4 regions of the Pseudomonas sp. P108 genome follow, and region 2 is predicted to be linked to each of the others. Evidence: predicted binding sites of a transcription regulator. Region 2 holds the regulator's gene; each other region holds the start of a gene.

Region 1 (5,695 bases), 1.3 Mb from region 2:
CCTGCTCGAATCCTCGCAGGACCTGCGCGCCGTGCAGGAATTGCTCGGCCACTCAGATATCAAGACCACGCAGATCTACACCCACCTGGACTTCCAGCACCTGGCGGCGGTCTACGACAGCGCCCACCCACGGGCCAAACGCATGAAAGGCGATGATTCATGAGCATCCAGTTGATCACCTTCGACCTCGACGACACCCTGTGGGACACCGCCCCGGTGATCGTCAGCGCCGAAGCGGTATTGCGCGAATGGCTGAGCGAACATGCGCCGAATCTGGGCGCCGTGCCGGTCGAACATTTGTGGGCGATTCGTGAGCGGGTGTTGACCAGTGAGCCGGGGTTGAAACATCGCATCAGCGCGCTACGTCGGCGGGTGTTGTTTCATGCGATGGAAGACGCTGGGTACGCCCATGGAGAAGCAACCGACCTGGCAGACAAGGGCTTTGAAGTGTTTCTGCATGCTCGGCATCAGATCGAAGTGTTCCCTGAAGTCGAGCCAGTGCTGGAGGTTCTCGCCAATCACTATGCGCTTGGCGTAGTCACCAATGGCAACGCCGATGTGCGGCGGTTGGGGTTGGCGGATTACTTCAAGTTCGCGTTGTGCGCGGAAGATATCGGCATCGCCAAACCGGATGCCCGGTTGTTTCATGAAGCGTTGCAGCGCGGTGGCGCTACTGCGGAAACCGCCGTGCACATAGGTGATCATCCGGGGGATGACATTGCCGGGGCGCAGCAAGCCGGGTTGCGGGCGATCTGGTTTAACCCGGCGGGCAAGGTCTGGGAAGCGGACCGTTTGCCGGACGCCGAAATCCGTAGCCTGAGCGATTTGCCAGCCGTTCTTGCACGCTGGAATGCCCTCTCGAACTGACACAGTTCCCTTGTAGGAGTGAGCCTGCTCGCGATAGCGGTGTGTCAGATACATCAAGGTGGACTGACACACCGCTATCGCGAGCAGGCTCACTCGTGGCGCGTCCGGAATTTCAGGCATGAAAAAGCCCGCAGCGACGGCGGGCTTTTTCAGCAAGCCAGCGGCACGCCTCAGATAGGGCGGCTACCGTACTTGTTGTCTGGCTTCTTCGGTGGATCGGCGACCACGTTGGCCTCCACTTCCTGAACCTTTCCGCCGCGCGACAGAAACTCTTCCATGGCCTTGGCCAGGGCGTCGCGTTCCTTGTTCTTGGCTTCAATGCTCGGCAACTCGTCTACCGACACCGCAGCCTTGGCTTTGCCTTTGGCAGCCGGGGCCGGCGTATCGTCGCCACCATCGTCGTCAGCAACGTCTTCCGCTGCTGCTTCCAGACCTTCCTCGGCCTCGTCTTCGTCGCCTACTTCGAGGTCGTCGTTTTCCAGATCATCGTCGCTCATGTTCTACCTCATGACTTGCGAAAAGCAGATTAGTTATAGACCAGCTTTGGCAACTGTCGAAAGTCGCCGTTAAAAAATCAGTAACCATTGGTGACCAACGGTTTATGCCCCTTCACCGTGCAAGGTGGCGAGGACTTTTCGGGCACCGCCATGATCACGGTGCTCGCCCAGATAAACGCCTTGCCAGGCCCCCAGTGCCAGGCGACCTGCCGAAACCGGCAGACTGATCTGGCAGCCAAGCACGCTGGCCTTGAAGTGCGCCGGGAGGTCGTCCAGGCCTTCGTCGTTATGCTCATAGCCGTCTGTTCCTTGTGGGATCAGACGATTGAAAAATCGTTCGAAGTCGCGACGTACCGCCGGATCGGCGTTCTCGTTGATGGTCAACGACGCCGAGGTATGCTGCAGCCACAAATGCAACAGACCGACCCGGCACTCCCTGAGTTCAGGCAGCCCCGCGAGTAACTCGTCCGTTACCAGATGAAAGCCCCGGGGCCGTGCCCGCAGGGTTATCAGAGTCTGTTGCCACATACAGTTCTCCGCACGTTCGGGGCGCATTCTAGCGCGCTCTGGGAAAAAACAAAGGCCCTAATATTCCTGCAATCATGTAAGCCATTGGCCGCAGAAAAACGCCCGTCGTAAACACGACCAAAGCAGTACGAAAAATCCTTTCAGCTGCTCTCTGAATGACAAATTCCGGACAAAAAAATGCCCGGCGAACCGGGCAAATTTTTTAATGCGCGTACTTACAGGTTGTAGCCGCGTTCGTTGTGTTGTGCCAGATCGAGGCCGACCGACTCTTCTTCTTCGGTCACACGCAGACCCATCACAGCGTCGAGTACCTTGAGGATGATGAAGGTGACGATCGCGGTGTAGATCACCGTGAAGCCCACGCCTTTGACCTGAATCCACACTTGCGCACCGATATCGGTCACGGTGCCGAAGCCACCCAGCGCCGGCGCAGCGAAGACGCCGGTGAGGATCGCGCCGAGGATACCGCCGATACCGTGCACGCCGAACGCGTCCAGGGAATCGTCATAACCGAGTTTGCGTTTCAGGGTGGTGGCGCAGAAGAAGCACACCACGCCCGCCGCCAGACCAATCACCAGTGCGCCCATCGGGCCCACGGTGCCGGCTGCCGGAGTGATCGCTACCAGACCGGCAACCACACCCGAAGCGATGCCCAGCGCGCTTGGCTTGCCGTGGGTGACCCACTCGGCAAACATCCAGCCCAGTGCGGCGGCAGCGGTAGCGATCTGAGTGACCAGCATCGCCATGCCGGCGGTGCCGTTGGCCGCTGCAGCGGAGCCGGCGTTGAAGCCGAACCAGCCGACCCACAGCATCGCCGCACCCATCAGGGTGTAACCGAGGTTGTGCGGGGCCATCGGGGTGGTCGGGAAGCCTTTGCGCTTGCCCAATACCAGGCAGGCAATCAGACCGGCGACACCGGCGTTGATGTGCACCACGGTGCCGCCCGCGAAGTCGAGTACGCCCCAGTCCCACATCAGGCCGCCGTTGCCGGACCAGACCATGTGCGCGATCGGTGCGTAAACCAGGGTGAACCAGATGCCCATGAAGATCAGCATCGCGGAGAACTTCATCCGCTCGGCGAACGCACCGACGATCAGCGCCGGGGTGATGATCGCGAAGGTCATCTGGAAGGTGATGAACACCGCCTCAGGGAACAGAGCCGCTGGGCCGGTCAGGCTCGAAGGCGTGACACCGGCGAGGAACGCCTTGCCCATGCCGCCGAAGAACGAGTTGAAGTTGACGACGCCCTGCTCCATGCCGGTGGTGTCGAACGCAATGCTGTAGCCATAAATGACCCACAGGATGCTGATCAGACCGGTAATGGCGAAGCACTGCATCATCACGGAAAGAATGTTTTTCGAGCGAACCATGCCGCCGTAGAACAGCGCCAGGCCCGGGATGGTCATGAACAGCACGAGTGCCGTCGAGGTCAGCATCCAGGCAGTGTCGCCGGAATTGAGGACTGGGGCCGCCACTTCGTCTGCCGCCATTGCAAGGCTTGGCATTACGATGGACAACAGGGCTCCTAGCCCTGCGAATTTACGCAGAGTCATATTGTTTTCTCCTGGGGCGTTGGGGTTTGTGGCGGCGGTTAAATCGCGTCGGTATCGGTTTCGCCGGTACGGATGCGAATCGCCTGTTCCAGATTGACCACGAAGATCTTGCCGTCACCGATCTTGCCGGTGTTGGCCGCCTTGGTTATCGCCTCGATAACCCGATCCAGATCCTTGTCGTCGATGGCCACGTCGATTTTCACCTTGGGCAGAAAATCGACCACATATTCCGCGCCGCGATACAGCTCGGTGTGACCCTTCTGCCGGCCGAAGCCTTTGACTTCAGTAACGGTAATGCCCTGCACGCCGATTTCGGACAGCGACTCGCGCACGTCGTCCAACTTGAACGGCTTGATGATGGCAGTGACTAGCTTCATGAAAACTCTCTCCCGAATTGGTGGACTTGCCCCAGGAAAACAAACCCGACTCAAGTCTAAGCGCAGTGCCTGGCTTTGTAACGCATCGTCGGCCTTACCTGCCCGACTGACGCCAGCTAACCGCTGCTGACGAAACTCCCCGCTCCGTCTGCCGCACTGCATTCGTCACAGCGACTGCATCAGTGCATGGGTCGAAGGTGACTAAGCAGAAACCTTGCCATCTCGCCAAAATCCCCTGATTTCAATCCCTTGGCCGCTGCTGCAAGCCATTGCACCCAAAACGCCATCCGGATACGCACAACAACGGTGCGTCGCCGTCCATCCGCCTGCGCGAAAAGCGTGCATCCCTGACCACGAGATTGACTATAGACACTGCGTGATACACTGCCGGCCATTGTTTCCAGGACATTCACCATGCTCGCGCCCAAAGACTTCCTCGACGCCCTGAGCGGCACCGCCTCCCGCCTGTTCAACGGCGACACCCCGCTGCCGAAAGCCGAAATCGAAAGCCAGTTCAAGATGCTGCTGCAGAGTGCCTTCAGCAAACTCGATTTGGTGAGCCGTGAAGAGTTTGATAGCCAGATGGTTGTGTTGGCGCGTACTCGCGCTCGCCTCGAAAGCCTTGAAGCCAAGGTTGCCGAGATGGAAGCGAAGCTGACGCCGCCCGCTGAATAATCCGCGCCCCCTGTAGGAGTTGCCGAAGGCTGTGATCTTTTGATCTCCAGCCCTTCAACCATCCCGGCAACGTCCTACAACCTGCACCACCGCCGTCCGATTGCGCCGAAAAGCCCAGGTTTCTAAGCTCACCCGATGCTGAATGTTCAGCACCGGGTTTGGCGACCTGGATAGAGTTCGACGCATTGCGACCATGTTCGACCCTGGGACTTTTCCCATCTCGAATTATGGCGGCTGTGCGTGGGAGACCTTAGGGTCTGCCGGTTCCGGATTCACCGGTTCGCCAACCTGCGCATAGCTGCCACCCCTATCGTTTGGCGACGATCAGAGGCAGTTTTCTTCATTCGAATTCGAGAACTGCACCATGGAAGAAACCTATTTAAAGCCCTACATCTTCACCCGCCACAAACTCCCCCTCCACGCCCTCCTCATCCAGAACCAACCCTGGTTCTGCGCCCGAGACCTGAGTCGCCTGCTGCACATCTACCTCAACGAACGCATGCTGCGAAAACTCGACCCCGACCAATACCAAACCCGCAAAACCCTGATCCACAAGCAGATCGAAAACACCCTGCTGATCAGCGAATCCGGCATCTACGCCCTCCTCGTCTACCACTACTGCCCCGAATACCGGGCACTGCGCGAATGGATCACCCACCAGGTCATCCCTACCCTGCGCGACGCCCAACATCCCAGCACAAGCGAACGCCCACACCTGAGCCTGCTCAGTTGGCCGGATATGTCGTTGAGTTTGTTGCACTGGAATAACCAGCCGTGGATACGGTTGCAGGATGTGCCGCTGATGGTGGTGGAACGGGAACAGACCAAGCGCCCAATAACGGGGCCATGGTGGAAAAGGGCTTCGCGGATGCTGCAATCGCTATAAACCCGCATGCCGGAGCTGGGCCCTGCGCAAATCGTAAGTCGACTGAAGATTCATCCAGAACTCAGGCGTAGTGTTGAGATGAGTGGCAAGGCTGATTGCCAGATCGGCGCAGATCCTGAGGTGGCATTTCACAAGCTTTTCGATCTCATTTTCGGGCCAGTTCGTGGGCATGGCCAGATCCATGACAGTCATGCCCAACGGCTCCATGAATTACTTACTCAGAACCTCGCCCGGATGAATCGGGCGCATACCATTGCGGTCCATTTTTCGCCTCCAGAGGCTGCGTTGAGTGGCCAAACTGGAGCATCCGAC
Region 2 (5,695 bases):
AAGGCTGACTATGGGCACTGAAACACTGGCGATCGGAAGTGGGCGTATGTTTCGTTACGCAGTGGGATCGCTGTTGCTGTTGGCGGGCATGACCTTGCTGGTCGCCCACGGGCTGGAATGGCTGAACCTCGAACCGAGGCTGTTGCGGGCGTTGCAGGGTGGTGCGATCTGCGCCCTGGGCACGGCACTTGGCGCTGTGCCGGTGCTGGTGATTCGGCGTATGCCGCAGGCGCTCAGCGATACGTTGCTGGGGTTTGGCGCCGGCGTGATGCTAGCGGCGACGGCGTTTTCGCTGATCGTACCGGGAATTGCCGCCGCCGAAAGCCTGGGTCTGACTCCGTGGGGTGCCAGCGGCCTGATCTGCTTCGGCATCATGCTCGGCGCTTTCGGGCTGTATCTGGTCGATCGCAAAGTTTCCGGCGCCTCACCGGAAATGCTCGTCGGCACGGTCGAACATCCGGTCATTCCGCCGCGGATCTGGTTGTTCGTGTTTGCCATCATTGCCCATAACATCCCTGAAGGTATGGCCGTCGGCGTGTCTGCCGGTGGCGGCATGCCGGATGCGGACAGTCTGGCCATGGGCATCGCTTTACAGGATGTGCCGGAAGGTCTGGTGATTGCATTGGTCTTGGCCGGGGCAGGGATGTCGCGGGTCAAAGCATTTTTAATCGGAGCGGCGTCAGGTCTGGTCGAGCCGGTGTTTGCGCTGCTGTGTGCCTGGCTGGTCGGTCTGGCGCAGGTATTGTTGCCGATAGGTCTGGCACTGGCGGCGGGGGCGATGTTGCTGGTGGTGACCCACGAGGTCATCCCGGAATCACGACGCCATGGTCATGAAAAACTGGCCAGTCTTGGCTTGTTGATCGGGTTTTGTCTGATGATGGTGATGGATACGGCGTTGGGTTGAAGTAGATCAACAGATCGCAGCCTTCGGCAGCTCTTACGGGGAAGATTTGTGCGTCGCGGGCTGCGATTTTTTGCCTCAGGTTTTCAACCACCTTCGCCGAAGTAGTCGTTGATCAGATCAACCAATGCCTGCAAGGCTTCATCAGCCTGTTCACCCTCGGTACTCAGTTGGATGACCGTACCCTTGCCGGCAGCTAGCATCATCATGGCCATGATGCTTTTTCCGTCGACCATGGATTCGGGAGTGCGCCCGACTCTGATAGTACAATTCTTGAACTCGCCAGCAACCCCGACAAACTTGGCCGATGCGCGGGCATGCAGGCCCAGCTTGTTGATGATTTCGATTTCCAGAGCAGGCATCGCGGTGTGAATCCTTTAAGTGAGGTCGCGGTGGCGAACCTGGACGTTCTTCAGGGTTTTCTGCAGGGCCTGACCCAGACGTTCGGTCAGGTAGACGGAGCGGTGATGCCCGCCGGTGCAGCCAATGGCAATGGTGACGTAGGCACGGTTGCTGGCGGCGAAGCGCGGCAGCCACTTGTGCAGGTAGGTGAAGATGTCCTGAAACATTTCTTCGACCTCCGGCTGTGCCGCCAGGTATTCAGCCACCGGCGCATCGAGACCCGATTGCGCACGCAGTTCCGGCTTCCAGTACGGATTGGGCAGGCAGCGCACATCGAACACCAGATCCGCATCCACCGGCATGCCGCGCTTGAAGCCGAAGGACTCGACCAGAAATGCGGTGCCCGGCTCTGGCTGATTCAGCAGACGCAGCTTGATGGAGTCGCGCAACTGGTACAGGTTGAGGTTGGTGGTGTTGATTTTCAGGTCGGCGAGGTCGGCGATCGGGCCGAGCAGGGCGGTTTCATCCTGGATCGCTTCGGCCAGCGAGCGATTGGCGTTGCTCAGTGGATGGCGTCGGCGGGTCTCGGAGAAACGCTTGAGCAGGGTTTCTTCGTCGGCGTCCAGATACAGGACATCGCACTGGATGTGCTTGGCCCGGACATCTTCAAGCAACTCGGGAAAGCGCGTCAGATGGCTCGGCAAGTTACGCGCATCGATCGACACGGCCACCAGCGGTTGCGCCAGCTCAGTGTGAATCAGCGCGCGTTCGGCCAGTTCCGGCAGCAAGCCTGCGGGCAGGTTGTCGATGCAGTAATAGCCGTTGTCCTCAAGGACATCCAGAGCCGTGCTTTTACCCGAGCCGGAACGGCCGCTGACGATGATCAAACGCATGATTAATGCCCGTTCTGCTCGCTCAGGACGACCTGATACAAGGCTTCGCTACTCGGTGCGCTACGCAGCTTTTCGCGCACTTCCTTACGATCCAGCATGCTGGCGATCTGACGTAGCAACTCCAGATGCGCATCGGTGGCGGCTTCCGGGACCAGCAAAACAAACAGCAGGTCAACCGGAGCGCCGTCAATGGCGTCGAAATCGATCGGAGCGTCAAGGTGCATCAGCGCGCTGATCGGCGCTTGGCAACCCTTGAGGCGGCAATGGGGGATGGCGATGCCGTTACCAAAACCGGTGGAACCGAGTTTTTCACGGGCAATCAACGCCTCGAAGACATCCTGCATGGCCAGATCCGGCACTTCGCGGGCGATCAGGTTGGCAATTTGTTCGAGGGCTTTCTTTTTACTGCCACCCGGCACGTTCACGAGGGAACGGCCGGGGGTCAGGATACTTTCAAGTCGGATCATGGAATGGGGGGTTATCGACCGGTCGCGCCCTGGAGCAGGCTCTGGGTCTTTTCCTTATGCTTTTTGAGTTGTTTATCCAGCTTGTCGGTCAAGGCGTCGATCGCGGCATACATATCGGTATGTTCTGCGTTGGCGACCACTTCACTGCCGGGGATATGCAAGGTGGCTTCGATTTTCTGCTTAAGCTTTTCGACGCACATCGTGACTTGCACGTTGGTGATCTTGTCGAAATGGCGCTCTAATCGTTGAAGTTTCTCATTGATGTAGCCGCGCAGAGGTTCGGTCACTTCCAGTTGGTGTCCACTGATGTTGACTTGCATACAGCTTCTCCTTCGTTGCCAGTGCATAAAGCGGCAGGCTGGATAGCCTGCCACTGGAACGCTGTAACGTGGCTTACATCAACCGCTTGCGTTCGCTCGAAGGCGCGATCCCTAAGGATTCGCGGTACTTGGCGACGGTGCGGCGAGCCACCTGAATGCCTTGTGCCTCCAGTAAACCAGCGATCTTGCTGTCACTCAACGGCTTTTTCTGATTTTCCGCGGCAACCAGTTTTTTGATGATCGCGCGGATCGCCGTGGACGAGCATTCGCCGCCTTCGGAAGTGCTGACGTGGCTTGAGAAAAAGTATTTCAGCTCATAAATACCGCGCGGGGTATGCATGAATTTCTGGGTGGTCACCCGCGAAATCGTCGATTCGTGCATGCCGACCGCTTCGGCGATGTCATGCAGGACCAACGGCTTCATGGCTTCGTCGCCGTACTCCAGAAAACCGCGCTGATGCTCGACGATCTGGGTGGCAACTTTCATCAGGGTTTCGTTGCGGCTCTGCAGGCTCTTGATGAACCAGCGGGCTTCCTGCAACTGGTTGCGCATGAAGGTGTTGTCGGCGCTGGTGTCGGCTCGACGGACGAAACCGGCGTACTGGGCGTTGACGCGCAGGCGCGGCACCGATTCCTGGTTCAACTCGACCAGCCAGCGCTCATTGTCCTTGCGCACAATGACGTCAGGCACAACGTATTCGGCTTCGGTGGATTCGATCTGCGAACCTGGGCGCGGATTAAGGCTCTGCACCAGTTCGATGACCTGACGCAGTTCGTCTTCCTTGAGCTTCATGCGGCGCATCAACTGGCTGTAGTCGCGGCTGCCCAGCAGGTCGATGTAATCGCTGACCAAGCGTTTCGCTTCAGCCAGCCAAGGTGTCTTGGCCGACAACTGGCGCAATTGCAGCAGCAGGCATTCGCCGAGGTTGCGCGCGCCGATGCCGGCCGGCTCGAACTGTTGAATGCGGTGCAGGACGGCTTCGATTTCGTCCAGTTCGATGTCCAGCTCCGGGTCGAACGCCTCAAGAATTTCTTCGAGGGTTTCGTCCAGGTAGCCCTGATTGTTGATGCAATCGATCAGGGTCACGGCGATCAGGCGATCGGTATCGGACATAGGTGCGAGATTCAGTTGCCACAGCAAATGGCTTTGCAGGCTCTCGCCGGCAGAGGTGCGGGTGGTGAAGTCCCACTCGTCATCATCGTTGCTGGGCAGGCTGCTGGCGCTGGTCTGGTAGACGTCTTCCCAGGCGGTATCGACCGGAAGCTCGTTGGGGATGCGCTCGTTCCATTCGCCGTCCTCGAGGTTGTCGACCGTCGGGGCGGTTTCCTGATAGGACGGTTCCTGGATCTCGGTGTTGGGCTTCTGTTCGGCGTTGTCAGCCATGGGGTCGGAATTATCGAAGTCTTCGCCTTCTTCCTGGCGTTCGAGCATCGGATTGGATTCCAGCGCCTCCTGGATTTCCTGTTGCAGATCCAGGGTCGACAATTGGAGCAGGCGGATGGCCTGTTGCAGCTGCGGTGTCATCGTCAGCTGCTGGCCCATTCTCAAGACTAGCGATGGTTTCATGGCAGGGGCTTAACACCTTATTCGCCGGCGCTATGCGCCATCCACTACAGGGCGCCGAGGCGCCAAACTTAAGCAAATTATATGCCTGAAACTGAAGTGTTTGCCTAGAGCGCTGTAACAATTAAAGCGGATTAAATCCTGCTTGAATCGATACAGCGCCCCGGCGGCGCACCGGGCACTGTTGCGCTTACAGGCGGAACTCGTGGCCCAGATACACTTCCTTGACCAGATCGTTGGCCAGGATGGTTTCTGCATCGCCTTCAGCGATCAGTTGACCATCGTTGACGATGTAAGCGGTTTCGCAGATGTCCAGCGTTTCACGGACGTTGTGGTCGGTGATCAGCACACCGATACCCTTGGCCTTGAGGTGGTGGATGATCTGCTTGATGTCGCCGACCGAAATCGGGTCGACACCGGCGAACGGTTCGTCGAGCAGGATGAATTTCGGTGCAGTCGCCAGTGCGCGAGCAATTTCCACCCGGCGGCGTTCACCACCGGAAAGGCTCATGCCGAGGTTGTCGCGGATGTGGCTGATGTGGAATTCCTGCAGCAGGCTTTCCAGCTCCTTGCGACGGCCGGCCTTGTCGAGTTCCTGGCGGGTCTCGAGGATGGCCATGATGTTATCGGCCACCGACAGTTTGCGGAAGATCGACGCTTCTTGCGGCAGATAGCCGATACCGGCCTTGGCGCGACCGTGCATTGGCTGATGGCTGACGTCCAGATCGTCGATCAGTACGCGGCCCTGATCGGCCTGTACCAGGCCGACGATCATGTAGAAGCACGTGGTCTTGCCGGCACCGTTCGGGCCGAGCAGGCCGACGATCTGGCCGCTGTCGATCGACAGGCTGACGTCACGCACGACCTGGCGGCTTTTATAGGCCTTGGCCAGGTGCTGAGCTTTCAGAGTTGCCATTACTGGGTTTTCTCGTCGGTTTTCTTCTTCGGCTGGATCACCATGTCGATGCGCGGACGCGCCTCGGTGACCTTGCTGCCGGTAGCGCGACCGGCGCTGGCCAGTTTCTTCACGGTGTCATAGACGATTTTCTCGCCCTGAGTGACGTTGCCGTCTTTGTCGACGACCTTGGCCTTGTCGATCAGCACGACGCGGTTTTGCTGGGCGTGGTATTGAATCGTCACGCCGTAGCCTTGAACCGGTTTGGTGTCGCCCTGGGTTTGCAGCTGCTCGAAGTAAGCCAGGTTGCCCA
Region 3 (5,695 bases), 980 kb from region 2:
ATTCAACTGTCAGACCGCTATCGCGAGCAGGCTCACTCCTACAAGGGTTTTGTGTTAGCCCGTTACTGTTGTTGCACGGAGATGACTGGGGTTGGTGAGACGAACACTTTCGCATGCATCTGCTCACACCCACCGCCCCGGCGCATGCCGCGCACCGGGCAGGCATCCAGATAATCCAGACCCACCGCCAGTTTCAGATGCCGCTCCGGCCGTGCCAGTTCATTGGTCACGTCAAAGCTGTACCAAGCGTCATCCAGCCAGGCCTCCGCCCAGGCATGGCTGGCCAGATGCTCGCAATCTTCGCTGTACAAGTAGCCCGACACATAACGCGACGGAATCCCGAGACTACGTGCACAAGCCAGGAACGCATGAGCGTGATCCTGACAAACCCCGGCACGCCCGGCGAAGGCTTCCGCCGCGCTGGTGTCGACTTCGGTGGAACCCGGTGTGTAGGTCATGTGCTGATTCAAACCGTGCATCAGATCGATCAGCGCGGTGCGATCGCGCCGCTGCTTGCAGGATCTCTCGGCGAACGCGCGCAATGCCTCGTCGGCCTCGGTCAATCGGGTAAAGCGCAGGAACGGCAGCGCCGACTGACTCTCATGCTCGGCCTCGCGCAGCTCATCGATATCAACCTGACCGCGAGCACCAATGATGATCGCTTCGTGCGGTTCATCCATGGTCAGCACGTGCAGGATGTTGCCGAACGGATCGAGTTGCGCGCGCACCGGGCGTGGCAGGTCGAGTTGCCAGCTCAACACGTGCTGACGCTCGCTGTCGTGGGGTGTCAGCCGCAGGTACTGGATGCTCGCCCGCACCTGATCTTCGTAGTGATAGGTGGTCTCGTGGCTTATGGAAAGTCTCATGCAGCCTCCAGGTAGGAACTGTGAATGGCGTTACCCAACTGGCGCACCAGCGGGATGAATTCGGTCAGCCAGGCGTGCAGGCCTTCCTCGAGAATTTCGTTGATGCCGGTGTAGCGCAGGCGCGCGTCCATCTCTGCCGCGAGGCGCTGGGCCGGTCGGCCATTGGCGCCGGGCAACTGCGCGAGAATCTGATCGATCTCCTCGGTGCAGGCACGCAGTGAACGCGGGACATCGGCACGCAACAGCAGCAACTCGGCGACGTGACGGGCGCCGGGCGCATCGCGGTAGATTTCGGTGTAGGCCTCGAATGATGACAAGGCGCGCAGCAAGGCACTCCACTGGTAATAAGCGTGCGCCGTGCCGTCACTGACCGCTTCAGCCTGATCGCCGGCCATTTCATAACGTGCATCGAGCAACCGCAGCGTGTTGTCGGCGCGCTCGATAAACGTGCCGAGACGAATAAAGCGAAACGCATCGTTGCGCATGATCGTGCCGTAGGACGCGCCACGAAACAGGTGCGAGCGTTCCTTGATCCATTCGCAAAAGCGGCTCATGCCGTAACGGCTCAGACCCTGCTCGGCGATCCCGCGAATCTCCAGCCACGTCGCGTTGATGTTTTCCCACATGTCTGCGGTGATGCGTCCACGTACAGCATGGGCGCTGGCCCGCGCCGCGCCGAGGCAACTGTAGATGCTCGCCGGATTAGCCGCATCAAGGGCAAAAAAGTGCAGCAGGCGTTCGGCATGCAACGCGCCGTGACGCTCCAGATAATCATCAAGGGTGCCGGTGATCAGCAGCGGCATCGCCAGTTCGTGCAGACCATCGCCGCGACCGTCCTGCGGCATCAGCGACAGCGAATAACTGATGTCGAGCATCCGGGCGAGGTTTTCCGCCCGCTCCAGGTAACGCGACATCCAATACAGATCCGAGGCAGTTCTACTTAACATGGCAAGCTTCCTTCAATCCTCGACCACCCAGGTGTCCTTGGTTCCGCCGCCCTGGGAGGAGTTCACCACCAGAGAGCCTTCGCGCAGCGCGACGCGGGTCAAACCGCCGGGCACCACGCGGGTTTCGCGACCGGACAAGACAAACGGACGCAAGTCGATATGGCGCGGCGCAATGCCGTTTTCGACAAAGGTCGGACAAGTCGACAGCGACAGCGTCGGTTGCGCGATATACGCGTGGGGCTTGGCCTTGATCCGCTCGCGGAACGCGTCGATTTCGGCCGTCGTCGACGCCGGACCCACCAGCATTCCGTACCCGCCGGAGCCTTGGGTTTCCTTGACCACCAGATCTGGAAGATTGGCCAGCACATGGGAAAGTTCAGACGGATTGCGGCACTGCCAGGTTGGCACGTTCTTCAGGATCGGTTCTTCGTCGAGATAAAAACGGATCATGTCAGTGACAAACGGATACACCGATTTGTCGTCCGCCACACCGGTGCCGATGGCGTTGGCCAGTACTACGTTGCCCGAGCGATAGGACGACAGCAGCCCCGGCACGCCGAGCATTGAGTCCGGGTTGAACGCCAGAGGATCGAGGAAAGCGTCGTCGAGCCGGCGGTAGATCACGTCCACCGCTTTCGGGCCGTCGGTGGTGCGCATGAAGACCTTGTCATCACGCACGAACAGATCCGCGCCCTCGACCAGCTCCACGCCCATTTCCCGCGCCAAAAACGCGTGTTCGAAGAATGCACTGTTGAAGCGACCCGGCGTCAGCACCACCACACTCGGGTCGTCAATCGGGCTCGAGCTCTTCAGGGTGTCGAGCAGCAGGTTCGGGTAGTGATCGATTGGCGCAATGCGCTGGGCGGCGAACAGCTCCGGGAACAGGCGCATCATCATCTTGCGGTCTTCGAGCATGTAGCTGACGCCGCTCGGTGTGCGCAGGTTGTCTTCAAGCACGTAATAGGTGCCGTCGCCATCGCGCACCAGATCGACGCCGGAGATGTGCGAATAGATATCGCGGTGCAGATCCAGACCTTGCATCGCCAACTGATATTGCTCGTTGGCCAGCACCTGTTCGGCAGGAATGATCCCGGCCTTGATGATGCGCTGCTCGTGATAGAGGTCGGCGAGAAACATGTTCAGCGCCTTGACCCGCTGGATGCAGCCGCGCTCGACGATCCGCCACTCGCTGGCGGGAATGCTGCGCGGAATGGTGTCGAAGGGAATCAGGCGCTCGGTGCCCTGCTCATCCCCATAGAGCGTGAAAGTAATGCCGGCGCGATGGAACAGCAGATCGGCCTCGCGTCGCCGTTGAGCCAGCAGCTCGTCAGGCGTGTCGGCCAGCCATCGGGCGAACTCCCGATAATGCGGGCGAACCTGGCCGCCGGCATCGTACATCTCATCAAAATAGGTGCGGATCATGCCGTACTCCTTGTCACCCGGACCTACAGGCCTTCGCAAGGCCCGTGCCATCGGCATAAACGCTTTGATTTCAATCGGTTGGATATTCACGCTACAGACACCGCACCATTCCTGTGCGGCAAATGCCCCAACCGGATTGCCCCCGCTTCATTGCGACGCACTGCATCGCCTATCACCAGCATAGTCAGAGTTGATTTCACTGCCCGGCGCTGCCTGCGGATAATCCGCGCATTCGCTGCAAACTTCGCCGACTACCACGTCACGAAGCGCCCAGCTCAACTGATCGGGATTGCCTCGGCAGCCCGCCCCGCTGTAACCCTGACCGGTTTCCTCTCCTTATCGGTCTTCCCTTTTAGCCACCCTCTCCGGTGGCTTTTTTTTGCCTCGGTTTCTTGTTTCAGGGTTTTGCCACAGCGTTTGCTTACGCCGGAAATGACAACGGCCAACCCGAAGGTCAGCCGTTGTTCAACAAATGGAACCAGAGATCAGTTCAAACGGTGGCGGTTGCGCACCTCCTGTTTCACACCCCAGCCTTCGATAATGCCGCCCAGAGGCTCAACCACGGCAGAGAATCCCTGCTCGAAGTCGCCGATATCGTCATAGGTCGCGTACATCACTTTGCTTAATTCCAGCGCCCACGCACCGTCATCACGCACGCTGACCTGGGCATTGATGGATTCACCGCGAAATTTGCCTGCCGCCCTGCGCGCCCGCTCCTCGTCCGGGAAAATCGCGTAGAACTCGATGGGATGGAATCGGGAAAAATCGAAACCGCCTTCTTTCATGCGGCGCAGAACATTGCTGCTGATGTCTTCTTGATAGGCTGTGCTCATGAATCGTCCCCCTCGCATAGATGGATAGACTTTCCGTATTCCCGCCCCGGGCCTCTGGCCAAAGTACGACGGCAACGTGGTTGCACGCGGGAACAAGCATGTAGCTGACAAGACCAGACCTTAGCGATCCGTTCGCTGATCTCGCTTGCAGAGTAGCCCCAAGATAGAGCTGCTGCCAAGGCCTGGTTGCTTCGGATGAAGGAAGATTTTCAGATTGGGGTGATGCTGCGGATTTCGATGCTGTTCTGGGTTTTCAGGCTTTTGACGCCAGCATCGGCGGTGCGCCCTTCCAGATCGTTCAGATCCAGTTCGGCGGCGACGGGCAGGAGCCGTGCCTTGATCAATCGAGCGGCCTCATCGTCGCTGGGGCATTCCGCGCGCTCGAACACCTCATCGACAATTTCACCATGATCGTCCACGAAAGTGACTTTCCACTTTTGCATCGGTGCCTCCTCGATCAAACCCGCAAATGGGCTTACACCTAAATCGACTGGTGCGCCGAAAGTTGGTTCAAAAGGATTACAGCGCACGAACATGAATAAAACGAAATCTACATTACGGGGAAGCAAATGTGGGAGCGAGCTTGCTCGCGAAAGCGGTTTTTCATTCAACAAATATGTTGGCTGACAGTCCGATTTCGCGAGCAAGCTCGCTCCCACAGGGGAGTTGCAGTGTTCTTTTAGTCGTTGCTTGGCTTGTTGATCGCCTGCAGCACGTACTGCGGCAAGGCGAACGCGCCGATGTGGATTTCCGGGTTGTAGTAGCGGGTGACGATGCCGCTGCCGATGAAGCGCTGTTGCAGGGTTTCACGGCTCAGCTTGCGGTAAGCCGGGTTGGTCGAGCCCCAGGCAAAGGTCATCGAGCCGCCAATGTAGGTCGGCACCGCAGCCTGATAGAAGTGCCAGTCCGGGAACAGGCTGTTCAGGCGACCGGCCGTGGTTTTCACTTCGTCGATCTGCATGAACGGCGTGCCGTTCTGGGTCACGAGGATGCCGCCCTCGTTCAGGCAGCGGTGGCACGCCTGGTAGAAGTTCTCCGAGAACAGCACTTCGCCCGGGCCGATCGGGTCGGTCGAGTCGGAGATGATCACGTCGAATTTTTCCGTGGTGGTGGCGACGAAACGCATGCCGTCGTCGATCACCAGGTTCAAACGCGGATCGTCATAGGCGCCGCTGGAATGGTTCGGCAGGAACTCTTTGCACATGTCGACCACGGTGCCGTCGATCTCGACCATGGTGATGTGCTCGACGCCGGCGTGTTTGGTCACTTCACGGAGCATGCCGCCGTCACCACCGCCGATGATCAACACGCGCTTGGCGCTGCCGTGGGCGAGGATCGGCACGTGGGTGAGCATTTCGTGGTAGATGAATTCGTCGGCTTCGGTGGTCTGAATCACGCCGTCCAGTGCCATGACACGGCCCATGCGCGGGTTCTGGAAGATCACCAGGTGCTGGTGTTCGGTGCGCACTTCGTGCAGCAGTTTTTCCATGCGAAAACGCTGGCCGTAGCCTTCGTAGAGGGTTTCCAGGTACTCGCTGGTTTTGGTAACGGTCATGGTGAAGTGCTCCGATGAATGCGCGGGCGTCAATCGTGGGGACGATTGCCCGGGAAAGGCGCGCATTCTACG
Region 4 (5,695 bases), 710 kb from region 2:
GATCAATGTTGTTCAGCGGGAACACCGGACTCAGACCTGGTTCGCCGGTGGCCTGTCCATCCAGCAACAGCCGGTAGCGATGGCCTTTTTGCAGGCCCGGCTCGCTGGTGACGCTGACGATGATTTCGCCGGCACTGCTGCGAATCGTGGCATCGGGCTCGGGCACCAGAATGCGCAGCATGTCGTAGTGGAAGGGCGGCTGTTCCGGGGATTTTTTCGCCGTGGAAATCGGCGCAGCGGCGCTGGGATTGGCCGACATGCGATTGCTGGTCGCGATGGGCACCCGTTTGGCGTTGCCGCGGGGCTGGTCGGTGTAGACACGATTGCCCTGAGCATCGGTATAGGTGAAGACCTCTGCTGAGGCCAGCAGCGTCATCAGCGCCAACACGACGAACAAACATGCGCGGATCATGGCTTGTGCACCCGCTGCACGCTGAGAGGTACTGGTGGGCTCTGCTGGATGATCGTCTGTCCGTCGATCACCTGCACCGCGAGGCGATGTTCGCCGCGATCGACGTTCACCAGTTGCAGGATCGGCACGTTGCTCGGCTGACCGTAAGGCTCATCGTCCAATACCAGCCTCAACTGATGCGGCGGCTGTAGGCGCGGCTTGATCAGCACTTGGACGGTGAACGTGCCGTTATTGGCGCGCACGGCCTCTTCGGTGGGCAGGCCTGCGAGTTCAAGAATGTCGTAGGCGTTGCGCACAGGTTCACGGTTGTCGGTTTCGGGCGCGGGTGATGCGCCGGGTGCCTGCGGCTCGACACGATTGAGCGGCGGCAACTCCACGGGCTGCGCCTGCACACCGTCCGGCGAGTGATCGCTATACACCGTGTTGCCGTTGGCGTCGGTGTACTTGTAGATCTGCGCAGTGGCGGGCAGGGCGATCAGCAGCAGAATGTAGAAAAAGGTGCGACCCATGAAATCGACCGGGATTGAAAGCGATGGGGTGCAGCATAGGACAGACGCGGCGGTTGGCCCAAGCCTGCACACATCACGAGATCATTCAGACACCAAAAATCCCCTGTAGGAGTGAGCCTGCTCGCGATGGCGTCGTGTCAGTCAGCATTACCTCCAATGATCCACCGCTATCGCGAGCAGGTTCGCTCCCACAGGGATCGGTGTGATGCCATAAATCGCGGGCAATAAAAAAGGCCTCCCGAAGGAGGCCTCTTTCACTCACGCCACGTAACGCGGCGCTACCGGATCAGCAGCTGTAGTACAGCTCATATTCCAGTGGGTGTACGAAGGTGCGAACCTTGATTTCTTCTTCCGATTTCAGCGCGATGTAAGCGTCGATGAAGTCGTCGGAGAACACGCCGCCCTTGGTCAGGAACGCGCGGCCTTTGTCCAGCTCTTCCAGGGCTTCTTTCAGGCTGCCGCAAACTTGCGGGATCTCTTTCGCCTCTTCAGGCGGCAGGTCGTACAGGTTTTTGTCAGCCGCGTCGCCTGGGTGGATCTTGTTCTGGATACCGTCCAGACCGGCCATCAGCAGTGCTGCGAAGGCCAGGTACGGGTTGGCAGCCGGATCCGGGAAGCGGGCTTCGATACGGCGGGCTTTCGGGCTCGACACGTAAGGAATACGGATCGAAGCGGAACGGTTGCGAGCCGAGTAGGCCAGCATCACTGGAGCTTCGAAGCCTGGTACCAGACGCTTGTAGGAGTTGGTCGCCGGGTTGGTGAAGCCGTTCAGGGCCTTACCGTGCTTGATGATGCCGCCGATGAAGTACAGAGCGGTATCGGACAGGCCGGCATAGCCTTCACCTGCGAAGGTGTTCTTGCCGTCTTTCCAGATCGACATGTGTACGTGCATGCCCGAACCGTTGTCGCCGTACAGTGGCTTCGGCATGAAGGTCGCGGTGCGGCCGTAAGCGTCAGCAACGTTGTGCACAACGTACTTCAGGGTTTGGGTTTCGTCGGCTTTCTTCACCAGGGTGTTGAACTTGACGCCGATTTCGTTCTGACCGGCAGTCGCCACTTCGTGGTGGTGAACTTCGACGGTCAGGCCCATTTCTTCCAGTGCGTTGCACATGGAGGTACGGATTTCGTGGTCGTGGTCGAACGGTGGCACCGGGAAGTAGCCGCCTTTGACGCCTGGACGGTGACCCTTGTTGCCGCCTTCGATGTCCTGGTCGGACATCCACGAACCTTGCTCGGAGTAGATCTTGAACATCGAGCCGGAGATGTCCGACTTGAATTTCACCGAGTCAAAGATGAAGAATTCTGGCTCTGGACCGGCGAACACGGTGTCACCGATACCGGTGGCTTTCAGGTGTTCTTCAGCACGCTTGGCGATCGCACGTGGGTCGCGGTCGTAGCCTTGCATGCTCGAAGGTTCGATGATGTCGCACACCAGGATCAGGGTGGCGTCTTCGGTGAACGGGTCGAGAACGGCAGTTTCGTCAACCGGCATCAGGATCATGTCGGAGGCTTCGATGCCTTTCCAGCCAGCGATGGAGGAACCGTCGAACATCTTGCCGACTTCGAAGAAGTCTTCATCCAGCGCATCGCGAGCCGGCATGGTCACGTGGTGCTGAGTGCCTTTGGTGTCCGTGAAGCGCAGATCAATCCACTTGACGTCATGATCTTTGATGAGTTGAACCGTCTTCGACATATGTCCTCCGGGTGGCTTCGGGCTTGGTAGTGGATGCCCTTGAATTTGGGTGATGCCGGCGCGAATACTCTGCCAAGGCAACCTGCCTCACAAGGGAGCAAATTGCATGCCAGTGCCCCAGCATGGGTTTTTTGCCCCAGATTCACGCTTATTAAGGTGCAAAGCGCCTGAATGCGGAAAATCTCGCCCTTTAATGTAGCGTCGTAAAACGAAAATGACCTGTTTTGGTGCGTGCAAAACCTTCTGCACATTAACTGGTTAAACCTTGAGCAATTTCCGCTATAATCCGCGCCCCCCTTTTTCGGCTGGCCGTTCGCGCGCTGTTTTCATGAAACTAATCGTAAAAGTCTTCCCCGAGATCACCATCAAAAGCCGACCTGTCCGGACGAAGTTCATCCGCCAGCTGGCCAAGAACATCCGCACCGTGCTCCGCGACCTGGACCCGGCCGTGGTGGTGAACGGTGTGTGGGACAATCTCGAGCTGGAAACCCGCGTTACCGACCCCAAAGCCTTGAAAGAGATGGGTGAGCGCCTGACCTGCATGCCGGGCATCGCGCACTTCCTGCAGATCGACGAGTACCCGCTGGGCGACTTCGACGACATCACCGAGAAGTGCAAACAGCACTACGGCGATGCACTGGCCGGGAAGATTTTCTCGGTGCGCTGCAAGCGTGCCGGCAAGCACACCTTCAGCTCGATGGACGTCGAAAAATACGTCGGCAGCAAGCTGCGCCGTGAGTGCGGTGCCGCCGGTATCGACCTGAAAGCGCCGGAAATCGAAGTCCGTATCGAAGTTCGCGACAAACGGTTGTTCGTCATTCACAGCCAGCACAACGGCATCGGCGGCTACCCGCTCGGCGCCCTGGAGCAGACGCTGGTATTGATGTCCGGCGGCTTTGACTCGACGGTTGCGGCCTACCAGATCATTCGTCGCGGCCTGATGACGCACTTCTGCTTCTTCAATCTGGGCGGTCGTGCCCATGAATTGGGCGTGATGGAAGTCGCGCATTTCATCTGGAAGAAGTACGGCAGCTCGCAACGCGTGCTATTTGTCAGTGTTCCGTTCGAAGAAGTGTTGGGCGAAATTCTCGGCAAAGTCGATAACAGTCATATGGGCGTCGTATTGAAGCGTATGATGTTGCGCGCGGCCTCCAACATCGCCGACCGTCTGCACATCGAAGCGCTGGTCACCGGTGAGGCGATCTCCCAGGTGTCGAGCCAGACGCTGCCGAACCTGTCGGTGATCGACTGCGTGACCGACAAACTGGTCCTGCGTCCGCTGATCGTGGCGCACAAGCAGGACATCATCGACACGGCCAACGAGATCGGCACCGCCGATTTCGCCCGGCACATGCCGGAATACTGCGGCGTTATTTCGGTCAATCCGAAGACCGCCGCCAAACGCGGTCGCGTTGAGCACGAAGAGAAAGAATTCGACATGGCGGTCCTCGAGCGTGCGCTCGAAAACGCCAAACTGGTGCCGATCGATCGGGTGATCGACGAATTGGGCCAGGACGTACAGATTGAAGAAGTCAGCGAAGCACTGGCCGGCCAGATCGTGATCGACATCCGTCACCCGGATGCCGCCGAGGATGAGCCGCTGGAACTCGCTGGCGTAGAAGTACAGACGATGCCGTTCTACGCAGTGAACGCTCGTTTCAAGGAGCTGGATCCGACTCGCCAGTACCTGCTGTATTGCGACAAAGGCGTGATGAGTCGCCTGCATGCTCACCATTTGCTCAGTGAGGGGCATGCCAATGTGCGCGTTTATCGACCGAGCTAAGTGCCCGGGGCTGTTTGCCTGTGGCCTGCGTCACCGGCCCCCCGACACCGCCGTCAAGCTGTAACGGCCATGCCGGACACTACTGCTAATCGCTGCCAAGACTTGTCAGCAAACCGAATCCTCTGATCGAGATACACAAGTGATCGAAAATCTACGCAACATCGCCATCATTGCCCACGTTGACCATGGTAAAACCACCCTGGTAGACAAACTCCTGCGTCAATCCGGCACTCTGGAGCGCAACGAGCTCAACGACGAGCGCGTGATGGACTCCAACGACCAGGAAAAAGAGCGCGGTATTACCATTCTGGCGAAAAACACCGCCATCAACTGGAACGGCTACCACATCAACATCGTGGACACCCCGGGCCACGCCGACTTCGGCGGCGAAGTTGAACGCGTAATGTCGATGGTCGACTCCGTTCTGCTGCTGGTTGACGCTCAAGACGGCCCTATGCCGCAAACCCGTTTCGTGACCAAGAAGGCTTTCGAAGCCGGCCTGCGTCCGATCGTGGTAATCAACAAGGTTGACCGGCCAGGCGCGCGTCCGGACTGGGTTCTGGACCAGATCTTCGACCTGTTCGACAACCTCGGTGCTACCGAAGAACAACTGGACTTCCAGGTTGTTTACGCCTCGGCCCTGAACGGCATTGCCGGTCTGGATCACACCGCCATGGCTGAAGACATGACCCCGCTGTACCAAGCGGTAGTCGACCACGTTCCGCCTCCGGCTGTTGACCGTGATGGCGCGTTCCAGATGCAGATCTCCGCTCTGGACTACAACAGCTTCCTGGGTGTTATCGGCGTTGGCCGTATCGCTCGTGGCCGCGTCAAGCCGAACACCCCGGTTGTGGCGATCGGTGCCGACGGCAAGCGCCGTAACGGCCGTATCCTGAAACTGATGGGTCACCACGGTCTGCACCGCATCGACGTTGAAGAAGCTGCAGCAGGCGATATCGTTTGCATCAGCGGTATGGACTCGCTGTTCATCTCCGACACCCTGTGCCACCCGGACACTGTCGAGGCGATGAAGCCTCTGACCGTTGACGAGCCAACCGTTTCGATGACCTTCCAGGTAAACGACTCGCCATTCTGCGGTAAAGAAGGCAAGTTCGTGACGTCCCGTAACATCAAGGACCGTCTGGACAAAGAGCTGCTGTACAACGTTGCACTGCGCGTTGAAGAAGGCGACACCGCTGACAAGTTCAAGGTTTCCGGCCGTGGTGAGCTGCACCTCTCGGTATTGATCGAAACCATGCGTCGCGAAGGCTTCGAGCTGGCCCTGGGCCGTCCTGAAG

What was found. The regulator sigma-54, encoded in region 2, starts transcription at its own class of promoters, with help from an activator protein. The targets are predictions, from matches to a motif close to ANTGGCATNNANNTTGCTNT.
Positions count from the first base shown of each region.
Region 1: the regulator sigma-54 is predicted to act here: its motif matches at 4,025-4,044, upstream of glnK (P-II family nitrogen regulator).
Region 3: the regulator sigma-54 is predicted to act here: its motif matches at 3,268-3,287, upstream of QOM10_RS09195 (circularly permuted type 2 ATP-grasp protein).
Region 4: the regulator sigma-54 is predicted to act here: its motif matches at 2,709-2,728, upstream of glnA (type I glutamate--ammonia ligase).

Region 1 is NZ_CP126691.1:6,394,457-6,400,151, forward strand. It holds gene xerC (tyrosine recombinase XerC) at 1-163, shown strand, start outside; gene QOM10_RS28435 (HAD-IA family hydrolase) at 160-867, shown strand; gene sutA (transcriptional regulator SutA) at 1,038-1,364, opposite strand; gene QOM10_RS28445 (secondary thiamine-phosphate synthase enzyme YjbQ) at 1,467-1,892, opposite strand; gene QOM10_RS28450 (ammonium transporter) at 2,108-3,445, opposite strand; gene glnK (P-II family nitrogen regulator) at 3,484-3,822, opposite strand; gene QOM10_RS28460 (accessory factor UbiK family protein) at 4,237-4,497, shown strand; gene QOM10_RS28465 (Bro-N domain-containing protein) at 4,862-5,383, shown strand; gene QOM10_RS28470 (HigA family addiction module antitoxin) at 5,378-5,590, opposite strand.
Region 2 is NZ_CP126691.1:1,093,493-1,099,187, forward strand. It holds gene QOM10_RS04590 (ZIP family metal transporter) at 11-904, shown strand; gene QOM10_RS04595 (HPr family phosphocarrier protein) at 988-1,263, opposite strand; gene rapZ (RNase adapter RapZ) at 1,279-2,136, opposite strand; gene ptsN (PTS IIA-like nitrogen regulatory protein PtsN) at 2,139-2,603, opposite strand; gene hpf (ribosome hibernation-promoting factor, HPF/YfiA family) at 2,615-2,923, opposite strand; gene QOM10_RS04615 (RNA polymerase factor sigma-54) at 2,997-4,490, opposite strand; gene lptB (LPS export ABC transporter ATP-binding protein) at 4,678-5,403, opposite strand; gene lptA (lipopolysaccharide transport periplasmic protein LptA) at 5,403-5,695, opposite strand, start outside.
Region 3 is NZ_CP126691.1:2,074,324-2,080,018, reverse strand. It holds gene QOM10_RS09205 (transglutaminase domain-containing protein) at 63-866, opposite strand; gene QOM10_RS09200 (alpha-E domain-containing protein) at 863-1,813, opposite strand; gene QOM10_RS09195 (circularly permuted type 2 ATP-grasp protein) at 1,826-3,235, opposite strand; gene QOM10_RS09190 (ribonuclease E inhibitor RraB) at 3,721-4,068, opposite strand; gene QOM10_RS09185 (hypothetical protein) at 4,278-4,511, opposite strand; gene speE (polyamine aminopropyltransferase) at 4,748-5,623, opposite strand.
Region 4 is NZ_CP126691.1:384,150-389,844, forward strand. It holds gene QOM10_RS01705 (DUF4124 domain-containing protein) at 1-412, opposite strand, end outside; gene QOM10_RS01710 (DUF4124 domain-containing protein) at 409-921, opposite strand; gene glnA (type I glutamate--ammonia ligase) at 1,208-2,614, opposite strand; gene thiI (tRNA uracil 4-sulfurtransferase ThiI) at 2,943-4,397, shown strand; gene typA (translational GTPase TypA) at 4,537-5,695, shown strand, end outside.